One region of the Micromonospora sp. NPDC048835 genome, then DNA from elsewhere that is predicted to be linked to it. Evidence: riboswitches for the same ligand, from Rfam matches in the RefSeq annotation. Region 1 holds a riboswitch; the other holds the start of a gene.
The links. Region 1 has a riboswitch for cyclic di-AMP ahead of AB0C15_RS03540 (NlpC/P60 family protein). Riboswitches for the same ligand answer to the same signal wherever they lie in the genome.

Region 1 (7,004 bases):
CGAGGACGGGATCGTCGGTGTGGTCAGCGCCGACTCCGACCGCTACCGGATCTTCTCGATGGGTTACGAGGCACCCGTCGGCGAGCAGGTGCTCCTCTCCCCGGACGGCCGCTACGTGGCCCGGCCCGCCGGCCTATCCGAGGACCGCCGGGTCGACATCATCGACCTCGTCGCCGGCCGTACCCGGCAACTGCGTAGCAAGGTCGCCGACAGCGTGGGGACGACCCCTTTGGCCTGGTCCCCGGACGGCAGGCAACTGGTGGTCGACGACAGCGTGCCGACCGACCCGATGCGCAGCAGCTACCGGCAGGTGCTGAGCATCGTCACGCTTGACGGTGAACGCTGGACCCAGTTGGCGGATGGTGCCCAACAGCCGATCTTCGGCTCGCCCGTCGCCTTCGCCCCCGGGGGTGAACGGGTCGCGTACCAGATCGGTCGGACCGTGACCGTCGCCGCCACGGACGGCCGCAGCGTCTCCACTTTCGAGCTGCCCGACGAGAGTTGGCTGGCCGGCAAGGGGGCCTGGACGACCGACGGAGCGTTGACGCTGATCAGCCGGAAGCCCGGCAGCACCGACTGGAACCTGCGCCGGGTGGACCCCGCCACCGGCCGGGACACCGCACCGCTACCCCTGCCCGTTGTCACCGGGGTGACCACCATCCGACTGCTCGGCTGGGGCCCGGACGGGTCCGCGCTGGTGGTCGCCTACCAGCCCGAACCCCTCAGCCCGGACCGGTTCGACCAGCCGCTGGAGCTGGACCAGCGCACCGCCTACCCCAATGTGCGCAGCGTACGGGTGCTGGCCCTGACACCCGCCGTCACCGCACCACGAACCCTGATGACCGCTCCGGAGCAGATCCTCGCCGTCGACGTCGCCGACAACGTGATCAACGGCGGACGCACCCGCGACGCGACCCCGCCCGGCGGGGTCGGTGGTCGATTCTGGGCGTGGGGGATTCTGATCACCCTCGTGATCGCCAGCATCGCCGTCTACCGCAGTCGCAACGGGCTGGTGCTCTGGCTCGACGACCGGCGTGTGAAGCGGGCGCGTCCGAAATGAGATGCGCACCGACCGATACACCGGTTGGATCTCGACATGGAGCATGAGCTTGTTCGTCCTCGGAAAGCCCGCCCGGGTGACCACCTCGCGGTCCTCTCGCCCTCCTTCGCTGCGCCCGGTGCCTATCCGGGGATCCACGAGCAGGCCATGCGACGGCTCGCCGACCTGACCGGCCTCGTTCCGGTCGAATACCCCACCACCCGGCAGGTGGGTGCGAGCGCGGCGGCGCGGGCGGCGGACATCAACGCCGCCTTCGCGGACCCGCAGGTACGCGGCATTCTCGCCGTCATCGGCGGCGACGACCAGATCACTGTCATCCCGCACCTGGACGCCGACCTGGCCCGAGCCGACCCGAAGCCGTTCCTCGGCACCAGCGACAACACCAACCTGCACCACTGGCTCTGGGGCCTCGGCATCGCCAGCTTCTACGGCGGGTCCTCCCAGGTGCACCTCGGCCCCGGGCCGGCGGTCGACGACGTCCACGTCCGGTCGCTGCGAGCGGCGTTGCTCACCGGGGAGCGGCTGGAGATCACCGATCCGGGTGAGTCCGAGGACGTCGGGCTCGACTGGGCCGACCCGCAGGCACTGAAGTCCTTCGGAGAGCGCGAACCGACCGAGCCGTGGAGTTGGCACGGGCCCTCCCGCACGGTCACCGGGCGCACCTGGGGTGGCTGCCTGGAGGTCATCCAGTGGATCCTGACGGCGGGGCGCTTCCCGTTCCCACCTGACGTTCTGCACGGCGGGGTGCTGATCATCGAGACGTCAGAGGAGCTTCTCCCGGCCCGCGAGGTCGGCTGGATCGTCCGATCACTTGGTGAGCGTGGTCTCCTCAGCGCCGTCGACGCGGTCCTGGTCGCCCGCCCGCCGACCTCCGACCACACCCGCCGCCCCTCGACGGCAGACCGGGCACGGCTACGCGAGCAGCAGCGCGACACCGTCGTCGACGTGGTGACCCGCTACAACCCCGAGGCGGTCGTCTGCGTCGGCGTGCCGTTCGGTCACACCCGACCGCAGTGGATCCTCCCGCACGGCGGCCCGGTCACCGTCGACGGCGTGGAACGCCGAATCTTCGCCGACTACCGGTAGGGCGCCACGCCGAGTCCGGCGCGTACCGGGGCTTCGGGGAGGAGCGACCTTGCGACACGCCGGCTGACGGCAGGTGGCGTGGTCCTTGACCGTGGAACATCGAAGGCCCTGGCTGGGACTGACGTCCTGGCCAGGGCCTTCGCGGTGGAGCGGGTGACGGGAATCGAACCCGCACTGTCAGCTTGGGAAGCTGATGTTCTGCCATTGAACTACACCCGCAAGCGGCACCACTGTACCCGAGTCGTCGAGCCTCTGCACCCAGGCACCCCCTGCCGGCCGCTGCTACGCGCGTACCGTTCCGCCCGGCTCGGACCGGTTGATCCACTCGGTTTTCTGAAAGTCGGGGCATCCGAGGCGCCGGGACACCGCGGCTTCACCGAATCCGAGTTGATCATCGCAGGCGGCGGGCGGGCTGGGGCGCACTCCGGACGCCGGCTCCGTCATGACGGAGCCGGCGCCGGTGGTCTTCCGGGAGGCGTGGTCAGGCGGCGGTGCACTGGACGTCACGGCTGAGGCGGGTCGGGCGCGTCGACGGGACGGCCAGAGGGGTGGCCACCGCCGACGGGGCGTTTGGGTCGAGCCACACCCGGACGGCCGGCTGGCCCGACGCGAGGCCCGGAATGCCGGCGATGTGCTGCTCGCGGCGGGTGAGCATCGCCACGTCGACGGTGAACTCGAAGAGCCGCCAGTCGACCTGCGGCTCGGCCCGGGCACCCTGCGCCAGCCGCGCGATCCGCGCGGGGTCGGTAACCGGACGGGCGCGCCCCGCCACGTACGCCTCGTCGTCGCTCTCCTCAGCGGGGAACGAGTGCAGCGCGTAGCGGCCGTCACGTTCGAGGTCACGACGCTTGGGCGAGTCGATGACGAAGCAGAACAGCCCCTCGGCGGTGATCACCGGGGAGACCGGATGGACGCGGGGCCCGCCGTCGGCACGGACCGTGGCCAGATAGCCGAAGCCCGGCCCGTACTGCTGAAGGAGAACGCGGATCCCGTCGGCGAGTCGGGGCTCGTCGGCGGCGAATTCGGACCAGGAAGCCATGTGGGCATTCTATCGAACAAATGTACGAGCAGCGACCTCGACGCGCTGGTCACCGGCACCGAATCCAGCCGTCTCCGGGAAGGCTATGGTTGTCCGATGCTGCTCTCCGACCGCGACCTGGTCTCCGAGATCAAGGCCGGCACGCTGGGCCTGGAGCCGTTCGAGCCCACTCTGGTCCAACCCTCCAGCATCGACGTCCGACTCGACCGGCTGTTCCGGGTCTTCAACAACCACCTTTACACCCACATCGACCCCGCGATGCAGCAGGACGACCTGACCTCGGCGGTCGAGGTCCCCGACGGCGAGCCGTTCGTGCTGCACCCGGGGGAGTTCGTGCTCGCCTCGACGCTCGAGGTCATCTCGCTCGGTGACCAGCTCGCCGGCCGACTTGAGGGCAAGAGCTCCCTGGGCCGGCTCGGGCTGCTCACGCACTCCACCGCCGGTTTCATCGACCCGGGCTTCTCCGGTCACGTGACGCTGGAACTCTCGAACGTGGCCAACCTGCCGATCACCCTGTGGCCGGGCATGAAGATCGGGCAGCTCTGCATCTTCCGGCTCTCCTCGCCGGCCGAGCACCCGTACGGCTCGGTGGTCTACGGCTCGCGCTACCAGGGCCAGCGCGGGCCGACGCCCAGCCGCGCCTGGCAACACTGGCGCACCTGGCCGACCCGCTAGAACCAGGGACGACGAGGGCCCGCCGCGACGGATCGCGGCGGGCCCTCGGTCACCCGGGGTCAGCCGGGGCGTCCGTAGCTGTGGATCGGGCCGTCGTCGACCTTCTTCATCTTGACCGGTTGACCTGCCTGCGAGGCGTGCACCACCCAGCCGCCGCCGACGTACATGCCGACGTGGTGGATGTCGCTGTAGTAGAAGACCAGATCACCGGGGCGCAGGTCACCCCTGCTGACGTTCTTCGTGACGCGGCTCTGCGCGGCGGCGTTGTGCGGCAGCGACACGCCGGCCTTGGCCCAGGCGGCGAGCATCAGCCCGGAGCAGTCGTACGAGTTCGGACCCTCGGCACCCCAGACGTAGGGCTTGCCGATCTGGGCGCAGGCGAACTTGACCGCGGTGCCCGCGCCGCCGCCGGGGTAGCTGCCCGGGCAGGGCGCCGGGCGCAGCGGACCGCCGCCGCCGCTGCCGTACACCTTGAGGCGCAGCTTCTGCAGGCGGTCGATCTCTTCGTTGATCTGCTTCTTCTTCGCCGCCAACTGCGCTTCGGTGCGGGTCAGTTGGGCCACCATCTCGTCCAGCGGGGCCTTCTGCGCGGCCAGCTTGTCGCGCAGGTCGGCCACCTGGCGTACGTCCTTCTGCTGGTTGTGCGCGAAGCGGTCGAGCATTTCGAGCTGGTCGACCACCTCGCTCGGCGACCGGCTGCCCAGCACCGCGTTGACGGTCGAGACGTTCTCACCCTTGTAGGCGCGCACGGCCAGGGCGCTGACCTTGTCCATCGCGGCGTCGACCTGACGCTCCAGCGGGGTGATCCGGGCGGCCAGCGCGTCGGCCTGCTTGCGTTTCGCGGCGAGGTCGGTGCGGGTGGCGTTGTGCCGTTCGATGATCGGTTCGAGCTTGTTCCAGTCGGCGTCGATCTGGCGCTCGATCTCGGCGACCGACGGGTCGGCGTGGGCTGCCGTGGCGCTGCCGGTCAGGACGACGGCGACGCCGGCCAGCGCGGCGAGGGCGGTGGTGAAGCGGGACCAGCGTGGGCGCGGCACGATCGTCGCCGGGCCGGCTGTTGCCGACCGCTCGGACGACGGCCGCGGGGCATGGAGTGCCACCGGGGTTCCGTACTCCTTCTTCCTGACCGCCTACCGGGTTAGCTGACGGGTTCGGGCGGGAAGTCGGCGCCCTACCGCAGTGGCTGCGGATTCACCCCGAGGGACCTGGGTCCCCGGTTCGCTCGGAAACGACTCGGCGGTGTCGGTCCGTTACCGCCCGGGCTGAGCGGAGCTGCTGTCGGGCCGACGAATGACCAGAGTAGAGACGCTTGTTACCGATCCGCAACCCGCGCGGCCGTGACACTCCGTACCGATTGGAGGAGGTCACTGAAGGTACGTGAAAAAATTCTTCCAGATACTTCGATAGATGGAAAGGTATTGACGCAACCTCCCGGGCGGCGCGATGGTGACCTGACCGCACTCCGCGAGAATCTAGGGGGTTCGATGCACCATCCAACCCTGTCGACCGGCGCGCGAGCGCTGCTCGCCGCCACCGTGGTCGCCGCCGCGACCACGGTTCCGCTCACCGTCGGCCCGGCCGCCGCCGCGCCCACGACCACCCGTCAGCAGCAGTACGCCGCCGCGGCGACCGAGTACGGCGTGCCCGCCGTCGTGCTGCTCGGCGTCTCCTTCCTGGAGTCGCGCTGGGACACCAACGCCGGCACACCGAGCACCAGCGGCGGCTACGGCCCGATGCACCTGACCGATGCGCGGCACGTGGCCGCCCTACCCGGGCGCGGTCACCACGACGCCGGTGCCGAGGATCCCCGCGGCGACGACTCTCGTGCCGCCCGGGTGCCCGCCCCCCGGCCGGTCGAGCCTTCCGCGCCGGCTGCCGCCGCGTTGCAGACCGTGGACGCCGCCGCCACGCTCACCGGTGCCACCCCCGAGGCACTGCGCACCGACCCGGGCCTCAACATCCGGGGTGGGGCCGCGCTGCTCGGCGCGTACCAGAGGGATCTGGGCGCTCCGGTCGGTGCCGGCACCGACCCGGCGGCCTGGTACGGCGCGGTGGCCCGCTACTCCGGCGCGGACAGCGCCGACGCCGCGGCGGCCTTCGCCGACGAGGTGTTCACCACCATCGGCGCGGGCGAGTCCCGGGTGACCGACGACGGCCAGCGGATCACCCTGGCGGCCCGCGCGGTGCGGCCCGAGCGTTCCTGGTTGGACCGCCTGGGCCTGCGCCGACTCACCCGCCCGGACGGAGTGGAGTGCCCGCGCACCATCTCCTGTGAGTGGATCCCGGCGCCCTACGAGGCGTTCGGCGAGGACTACGGCAACCACGACCTCTCCGACCGGCCCGCGCGGCAGAAGATCGAGTACATCGTCATCCACGACACCGAGGCGAGTTGGGCGACGACCCTGCAACTCGTCCAGGACCCCACCTACGTGAGCTGGCACTACTCGCTGCGCTCGGTCGACGGGCACATCGCCCAGCACGTCAAGACGAAGGACGTCGGCTGGCACGCCGGCAACTGGTACGTCAACGCGAAGGCGATCGGGTTGGAGCACGAGGGCTTCGCGGCGCAGGGCACCTGGTACACCGAGGCGATGTACCGGACCTCGGCGAAGCTGGTCCGGCATCTGGCGCTGCGGCTGGGCATCCCACTTGACCGTCAGCACATCATCGGCCACGACAACGTGCCCGGCACCATCCCCTCGACAGTGCGGGGAATGCACTGGGACCCGGGCCCGTACTGGGACTGGACGCACTACTTCGACCTGCTGCACGCCCCTCGGCTGGACACCGGCACCCCGGCCACCGGAATGGTCCGGATCGATCCCGACTACGCCACCAACCGGCCGGCCCTCACCGACTGCGTCACCGTGGGGGTGCCCTGCACGCCGCGCGGCTCCTCGGCGGTGGTCCTGCGCAGCGCACCGTCGGCGGACGCGCCGCTCGTCAACGACATCGCGCTGCGTCCGGACGGCACCCCGAACACGATGGTCGTGTCGGACCACGGGGCCCGGGCATCCGCCGGGCAGACCTACGCGCTGGCCGGGCGGCAGGGCGACTGGACGGCGATCTGGTACCTCGGGCAGCGGGCCTGGTTCCACAACCCGACGTCCGCGCCGACCGCAAGCTGGACCGTCGGCGTGGTGG
Region 2 (7,004 bases), on a different contig from region 1:
CACCGCTCTGCTCGGGTTGCTCGCCGTCGTGGCGCTCGCCGCCGCGCTCGCTCTGCCTGCAGGTGTGGCGCTCGCCGCGAGCCTGCTGGTCGGGGTGGGCGCCGGAGCGGTCGCACTGGACCTGGCCCGGCGGCGCTTCCGGCCGGGGGCCGGAGGCGGCACGGTGGCCGCCGCGCTGCGCCGGCACCAGCCGGAGTTCCTGCTCTACTTCTCCGCGCCCCCCGGGTCGGAGTACCAGGTCACCATGTGGCTGCCGTACCTGGAACGGATCGGCCGGCCGTTCCTGGTCGTCGTGCGCGAACCGGAGTTCCTGGCCCCGATCGCGGCGGCCACCGACGCCCCGGTGGTCTACTGCCCCACCCTGCGGGCGATGGACGAGGCGTTGGTGCCGAGCCTGCGGGTGGCGTTCTACGTCAACCACGGGGCGAAGAACAGCCACTGCGTCCGCTTCACCCAGCTCACCCACGTGCAGTTGCACCACGGCGACAGCGACAAGGCGCCGAGCGCCAACCCGGTGTCGGGGATCTTCGACCGGATCTTCGTGGCCGGGCAGGCGGCGATCGACAGGTACGCCCGCGCCGGGGTGCAGATCCCGGCGGACAAGTTCGTGGTGGTGGGTCGCCCCCAGGTCGAGTCGATCGAGGTACGCCCGGAGCCCGCGCGCGGGCTGGCGCACCCGACGGTGCTCTACACCCCCACCTGGACCGGGCACCACGCCGACGCCGACTACTGCTCGCTGCCGGTGGCCGAGAAGCTGCTGCGGGGGCTGCTGGAGCGCGGCGCCACGGTGATCCTGCGGGCCCACCCGTACACCGCGCAGAACCCGGCGTCGGCCCGCCAACTGGGCCGCCTGACCGAGCTGCTCGCCGCCGACCGGGCCCGCACCGGCCGCCAGCACGTGGTCGGGGCGGCGGCTCGGGAGCTGAGCCTGACCGAGTCCGTCAACGCGGCCGACGCGCTGGTCTCCGACGTCTCCGGGGTGATCTCGGACTTCCTCTACTCCGGCAAGCCGTACGCCGTCACCGACATGGGCGGCGAGGGCGACCGCTTCGTACAGCGGTTCCCGCTGGCCGGGTCCGGTTACGTGCTGCGCCGGGACATGTCCAACGTGGACGGGGTGCTGACCGCGCTGCTGGACACCGACCCGCTGGCCGAGACCCGTTGGGCCACCCGCCGCCGCTACCTGGGTGACTTCCCGGCCGAGTCGTACGCCGAGGCGTTCCTGAGCGCCGCCCGCCGGGAGCTGGCACCGGCCGAGACACAGGCCGCGCCCGCGCCGGCGTAGCCGATCAGCGGTACGGATCCAGCAGCGCCAGCACCGCCGCCGGGTCCTCCACGTGCGCGTTGTGCCCGAGACCGGGCAGCGTGGCGACGGGTACGCCGTACTCCTTGAGCTGTTCGTCGGTGACCATCGGGTCGTTCTCCCCGCGCGCCAGCACCACCGGCACGTCGGTCGCCGCGAGCAGCGCGGCCAGGTCGGGCTCGCCGACGGCGAAGGCGCTCGGGTCCATGGCGAGGCACCACCGGCCGTCGATCTGACGCAGCCCCGCGTCCACCACCGGGTGGTCCGGTGGGACCAGGCCGACGAGCCCGGAGACGCGCAGGTAGCGGCGTGCCGCCTCGGCGCGGGTCGCGAACCAACTGACCGGGCGGGCGGCGAGGTCGGCGGCGCGGGTCAACTCGTCGGGTGACCACTGTGCCTTGATGCCGAGGCCGACGGCCGCGTCGACAGGCATCCCGGCGTCGCGGGCGGCGAGAGCCAGGCCGACCACCCCACCCAGCGAGTGCCCCAGCACGACGAACCGGTCGTCGGGGGCGAGGGCCTGCCCGATCCGCTCAGCGAGACCAGCGAAGGAGTACGAGGGCAGTGGCGGCGCCCAGCCGTGGCCGGCGAGGTCCGGTGCCAGCCACCGCCCGGGCCAGTGCTGCTCGAGGTACGGCGCCCAGGGCAACCACACGTCCCCGGTCGCCCCCATGCCGTGCAGCAGCAGCAGAACCGGCCTTCTACCACCCGATTTCTCCACCACGGCCGCAGTCTGCCACGGTTCACGGCCAGGTACGAGAGCCGCCGACGACGGACCGCGCAGACAGACGCCGCGGGCGCCGGCCCCTTGTGGGAGACGGCGCCCGCGGCGGTAAGGGTGCCCGGGTCAGGCGGAGTAGCCCCGGCTGGTGATCCAGTTGGCCAGGTCGATCGTGGTGATCCAGTACGACGGGTCGGTCGGGTTCGCCGAGTCGGCGATCCGCACGGTGCGGCCGTTGTCCTTGTAGCCGACGACGGCGATGTAGTGCCCGCCGCCGTAGGAGTGCCAGCCGCCGTCGGTGTCGGCGGCGTCTCCGACGACGTTCGCCACCACGCCACGGCCGTCGGTGATGGCCTTCACCACGTCTGCCTGGAGCCGGTCCATCTGCGCCGGGCTGGGCGCGCCGGGGAACATCCGGGTGCGGTACGGGGAGCCCTTCACCTCGGCGTTGAGCACGCGGGTGGTGTCCTCGGCCGAGTTGGTGCCCATCTCGGTGGTGCCCAGCTCGGCGCCGAGCTCCTCCTGGGTGCGGTCGATGCCGGCGGCGCTGAGCGCGTTCCGGGTGGCCGCCGGGCCGCAGTTGTAGTAGGTGTTCTGCGCCTCGTAGTCGTAGTCGAGCACCTTCGTCGCGGGGGGCTTCGGCGGCGTCGGCTTACGGGTGAGGTCCGGGTTGCTCTTGGCCTTGGCGGCCGGCGACGCGGCATCTGTGGTCGGGGCGGCCGTGGTCGGCGCGGCGCTAGCCGAGGGGGACGCGTCCCGAACCTCGCCGCTGGAGGCGGCGACGTCGCTGCGCATCTCGGCGACCGTGGTCGCGGTGCGCTGGCTGGCCGGGGCGTGGTCGGCGGTGGTGAGCAGGGCGCCGGTGGTGGTGGCGATCGCGAGGGCCGCGGCGGAGGCGGCAACGATCTGGTACGGGCGCTCGCTGGCGAGACGGCGGAGTTGACGCTGCAGGGTGTGCTTCACGGGGTCCTCCACGGATCAGGGGGAGAGCGGCGCACCGGGGCCGGACCGGTATCCGGGCAGGCGCCAGCACGCGGACCGTGGTCCGCGGATGGTGAACCGCTCAGGGGAACGCCCGGCGCGGCCGGGCGGGAAAGGCGATGACCCGGGGGTCAGCTCACCGTCACGTGACGAATGAGCGGGTGCACCGCCGCGCCGTGGAGGCGAGGGAACAACCGAGGGGTGGAAAGGTGCTGCACGAGGAGTGACTCCTTCCGACACCGCCTACCGGGTTAGCTGACGGATTCGGGCGGGAAGATCGCCCTACCGCGGGCCGTGGCTCGCGGATTCACCCCGGACTTACTGATGGGTCCCCGGTTCGTAGATCACGATTAAGCGGGTCGATGCGGCGTCGCTTCCTGCGATCGATTACCGCATCGGACGTGACGACACTACTGGCCGCTCCGCACCCTGCCAAGCCAGGTTCACCTGTGTAAACCCCAATTGGCGGAACAATTTCTGCGCGTATTGCCGATGACGTGACTCGATGGGACAACCGGTTACGGCGGCACCGATGGGCGACAACCGGACAGGGCGCAAACAACCGCACCGCATTCACCGGAACAATCCCACCAACCGCGCCGGACGTCCGATTCACCACACCCGTGACCGGCCTCACATCACGGATCGGGCTCAACCCACCCGGGCCGGCCGCCACCGTGCCACGAGGGCGGGACGCAACGCCCGGGCCACCGACCGCGGCGCGGGCGCCGGGGTCGGGTGCAGCCTGGCCTTCGCCGCGTACGCCTCCTCGGCGAGAACACGAGCGGACTCGGCGGCCAACTCCGCGTCCCGCCAGGCGGCCCGTTCCCGGCCGGCGGCAGCCTGGTAGTCGACCAGCCGCGCGTCCCGGACCACCCTGCTGATCAGCGCCTCCTGCTCGACCGGGTGTCGCCGGGAATCCCAGCCGTTCCGGTGGCCGAACACGTCGCCGAGCTGCGCCATGGTGAGGTCGCCCCGCCAGTAGGCAGCCATCGCCGCCCGGTGCAGATAGCGCTCCCGGGCGGCGTACTCGGCGGGGGTGTGCGGCGTCTGCGGGGTGGGCAGCATCGCGGCGCCGGCGAAGCGACGCGCGGCGGTGTCCGCCTCGTCGTACCCGGTCCAGGCCCGCTCCAACTCCTCCTGAGCGGTCAGCCAGGCGGCCCGTCGCCGCCTGGCGGTGGTGGCCGCGCCGGCCGCGGCAACGGCCACCTCCTCGGCGTAGCGGCGCCGGTCGACCGCCTCGGCGGCGGCCACCTCCCGCGCGGTGGGCGCGGCCGGGAGCGGATCGTCAGCGGGCCGGTCCCGTTCGGGGCGGGCGGCAAGCACGGTGAGCAGGCCCAGGGTCAGCAGGAACAGCGTCGACCAGATGGCGGCGGCCTGCGGCACCTCGGTCACGAACTGGTAGAAGACAGCGGTCTCCATGGTCGGCACCTCGGGGAGAGAGCAGTGCGATGGGGGCCCGCGCCGACCGGCGGGCCACGGCGGGGCCACGGGTCAGCGGGGTAGGAGGCTTGTGGGTCGACAGGGCGCGGCGACGGGACGGTCGTCCCGGTGGCTCAGCGCCCGGGCGGGGCTCGGGGAGCCCGACCGCTCGCCCGGTCGAGCAGGGGCAGCGGCTCGGACCCGGCCGCGCGCACCGGCAGCACCCCGGCCACCACGGTGCCCTCGTCGCCGGGGAGCGCCACCGGCGTGCCGACCGACCATGCCGGCACCGACTCCTCGGTGGCCTCCGGAGGTATCGCCGAGGCCGACCGCGCCACCCCCGGCGCCTCGGCGTGGCGGCAGGAGGCCTCCAGCGGCCCGGCAACGACGGCGGCCGGCACCGCGCCGAACGTCGACAGCGGGCTGGGCATCGACCCGGCGGCCGTGGCCGGGCCCGCGCCGAGCGCCAGGGCCGCGACGACGGCGAGGCTGGTCAGCACCCGCGTCGCCCAGCGCGCCACCCACCACAGCGGACAGGGTGAACGCAACCGGAAGCACGTACCCACGCTACCGTCGCACCGACCCGGGCGCACCGACCACGGGCGTGTCGGACGACGCCGCGCCGACCCCGCTGACCAGGGTGGACGCTGTCAGCGCCGGTCGACGTACGCTGATCGACCGACGGCCGGACCGGCCCCGTCGGCGGCCCCGCTCCGGGCTTCGCCCGCGGTGTCGTCGCCGGCTGCACGTTGCCGGGGCACGGGCGCCGGACGGGCCGCACGGCGCGGCGCCAGGCGACGCATCATCGGGGTCTCGACGAAGCGGTGCAGCAGGCCGGCGAGGACCAGGTTCGCCACCAGGAAACCGAGCACCACGGCCGGGCCACGCCAACCTCCGAAGCCGACCCCCCAGGTGCCGCTCCAGCGCAGCACGCTCGTCATCACCAGCACGTGCACCAGGTAGAAGGCGAACGAGACCTCACCGAGCCACACCAACGGCCGGGACCGCCACGGCGAGCGCCGACCGCGCACGTCCGCGTCCGCGGCGGCGGTGATCACCAAGAGGTACGCGACCGCGAGCAGCGTGGTCCACAGCTCGGCACGGATCCACTGCGCCGCCGCCACCCAGATGACCACGAAGATCCCGCTGGCCACGCCCAGACCGGGACCGCGCCAGAGACCTCGACGCATCAACTCGGCCGCCACCGCGCCCAACCAGAACTCCAGCGACCTGGTCAGCGGGAAGACCTGGGTGAACCACCACCGGCTCACCTCCGGCACCAGCTCCTGCGCCGGCCAGAGCGCGAGGATCAGCAGCGGCAGTACGACGACGAGCGCCCAGAGCAGCTTCGGCCGGGCCCGGCGCAGCAGCGGCAGCACCAGCGGCAGACAGAGGTAGAAGAAGAACTCGCAGGAGAGCGACCAGCTGACCGTGTTGATGCTGTAGAACCAGCCCGGCCGAGGGTCCCACGCCTGCAACAGCAGCAGGTTCTCCAGCGCGGCGGCCGGGAGGACCGGGTCGGCGAACCACCAGGCCACCACGAGCGTCGCGGCCCACAGCACCAGGTGGTTCGGGTAGATCTTGGCGACCCGCCGCCGCCAGAAGGTACGCCGGGAATCCCCCGGGCGAGCCGACCAGACCAGCACGAAACCGCTGAGGATGAAGAAGAACTGCACCCCGGAGAGGCCGAGGGTGAACAGCGCGTCGACAACCGCCTTGTAGTCCGGCTCGGCGATGATCCGCATCGTCCCGGCGTGGAAGCCGAAGACCAGCAGCGCGGCGATCCAGCGCAGCCCGGTCAACGACGGCAGCCGGGGCGGGGCGGGCACGGACCGCGCGGCCGACACCGCCGCGGCGCTCGTCATGCCGGGATCCCGACGATCGGCAGGGTCACCAGCACTGTCGTGTCCTCCTCGGCGCGGCGTCGGACGGCACGACGGCGACGCCCGCGGCGGCCCGGCAGAGCCGCACCGAGGCACCCTACCGGGTCACTCCCGGGTGAACCGGACGTGTCCCACCCGCCCCACCAGCCGGCGATCCCCGGACCGGGAAACGCCCGCCGACCGCCGTTAACCTTCCGCTGGGCGGGAGTTCAGTGATTCCACAGTCAGCGGCAACGTCAGGTTCCGGGGCCGGCCACCCGGGTCGTCGAACGTGGCGGACGTGGTCAATCAGCCGACGCACGCACCGCTGCTGAGCATCATCGTGCCCGTGTACGGCGTCGAGGCGTACCTGTACCAGTGCCTCGAGTCGATCAGGGCCGACATCCCGGTGGCCGAGTCGGACGCGGTCGAACTGGTCGCCGTCGACGACGCCTCCCCGGACGGCTGCGGCGACATGCTCCGCTCGTACGCGGCCGGCCGCGACGGCGTCCGCGTCGTGCACCTGAACACCAACGTGGGGCTGGGGCTGGCCCGCAACGCCGGACTCGACGTCGCCACCGGCAGGTACGTCTGGTTCGTCGACAGCGACGACTGGTTGCCGCCGGGCACGATCGCCGCGGTGCTGGACCGGCTGCGCCAGCACCAGCCCGACGTGCTGATGCTCGACCACCTGCGGGTGCACGAGGACGGCCGC

Region 2: linked by a shared signal. The riboswitch ahead of AB0C15_RS07615 (C39 family peptidase) and the one ahead of AB0C15_RS03540 (NlpC/P60 family protein) in region 1 are both predicted to bind cyclic di-AMP.

The regions. Positions count from the first base shown of each region.
Region 1 covers NZ_JBEZGM010000002.1:222,832-229,835, forward strand. The annotation lists gene AB0C15_RS03515 (hypothetical protein) at 1-1,060, shown strand, start outside; gene AB0C15_RS03520 (LD-carboxypeptidase) at 1,208-2,146, shown strand; tRNA gene AB0C15_RS03525 (tRNA-Gly) at 2,292-2,365, opposite strand; gene AB0C15_RS03530 (pyridoxamine 5'-phosphate oxidase family protein) at 2,628-3,185, opposite strand; gene dcd (dCTP deaminase) at 3,282-3,860, shown strand; gene AB0C15_RS03540 (NlpC/P60 family protein) at 3,920-4,960, opposite strand; cyclic di-AMP (ydaO/yuaA leader) riboswitch at 4,974-5,109, opposite strand; gene AB0C15_RS03545 (peptidoglycan recognition family protein) at 5,345-7,004, shown strand, end outside.
Region 2 covers NZ_JBEZGM010000004.1:239,137-246,140, forward strand. The annotation lists gene AB0C15_RS07605 (CDP-glycerol glycerophosphotransferase family protein) at 1-1,285, shown strand, start outside; gene AB0C15_RS07610 (alpha/beta hydrolase) at 1,290-2,027, opposite strand; gene AB0C15_RS07615 (C39 family peptidase) at 2,151-2,999, opposite strand; cyclic di-AMP (ydaO/yuaA leader) riboswitch at 3,231-3,372, opposite strand; gene AB0C15_RS07620 (hypothetical protein) at 3,657-4,427, opposite strand; gene AB0C15_RS07625 (hypothetical protein) at 4,562-4,948, opposite strand; gene AB0C15_RS07630 (acyltransferase) at 5,078-6,292, opposite strand; gene AB0C15_RS07635 (glycosyltransferase) at 6,591-7,004, shown strand, end outside.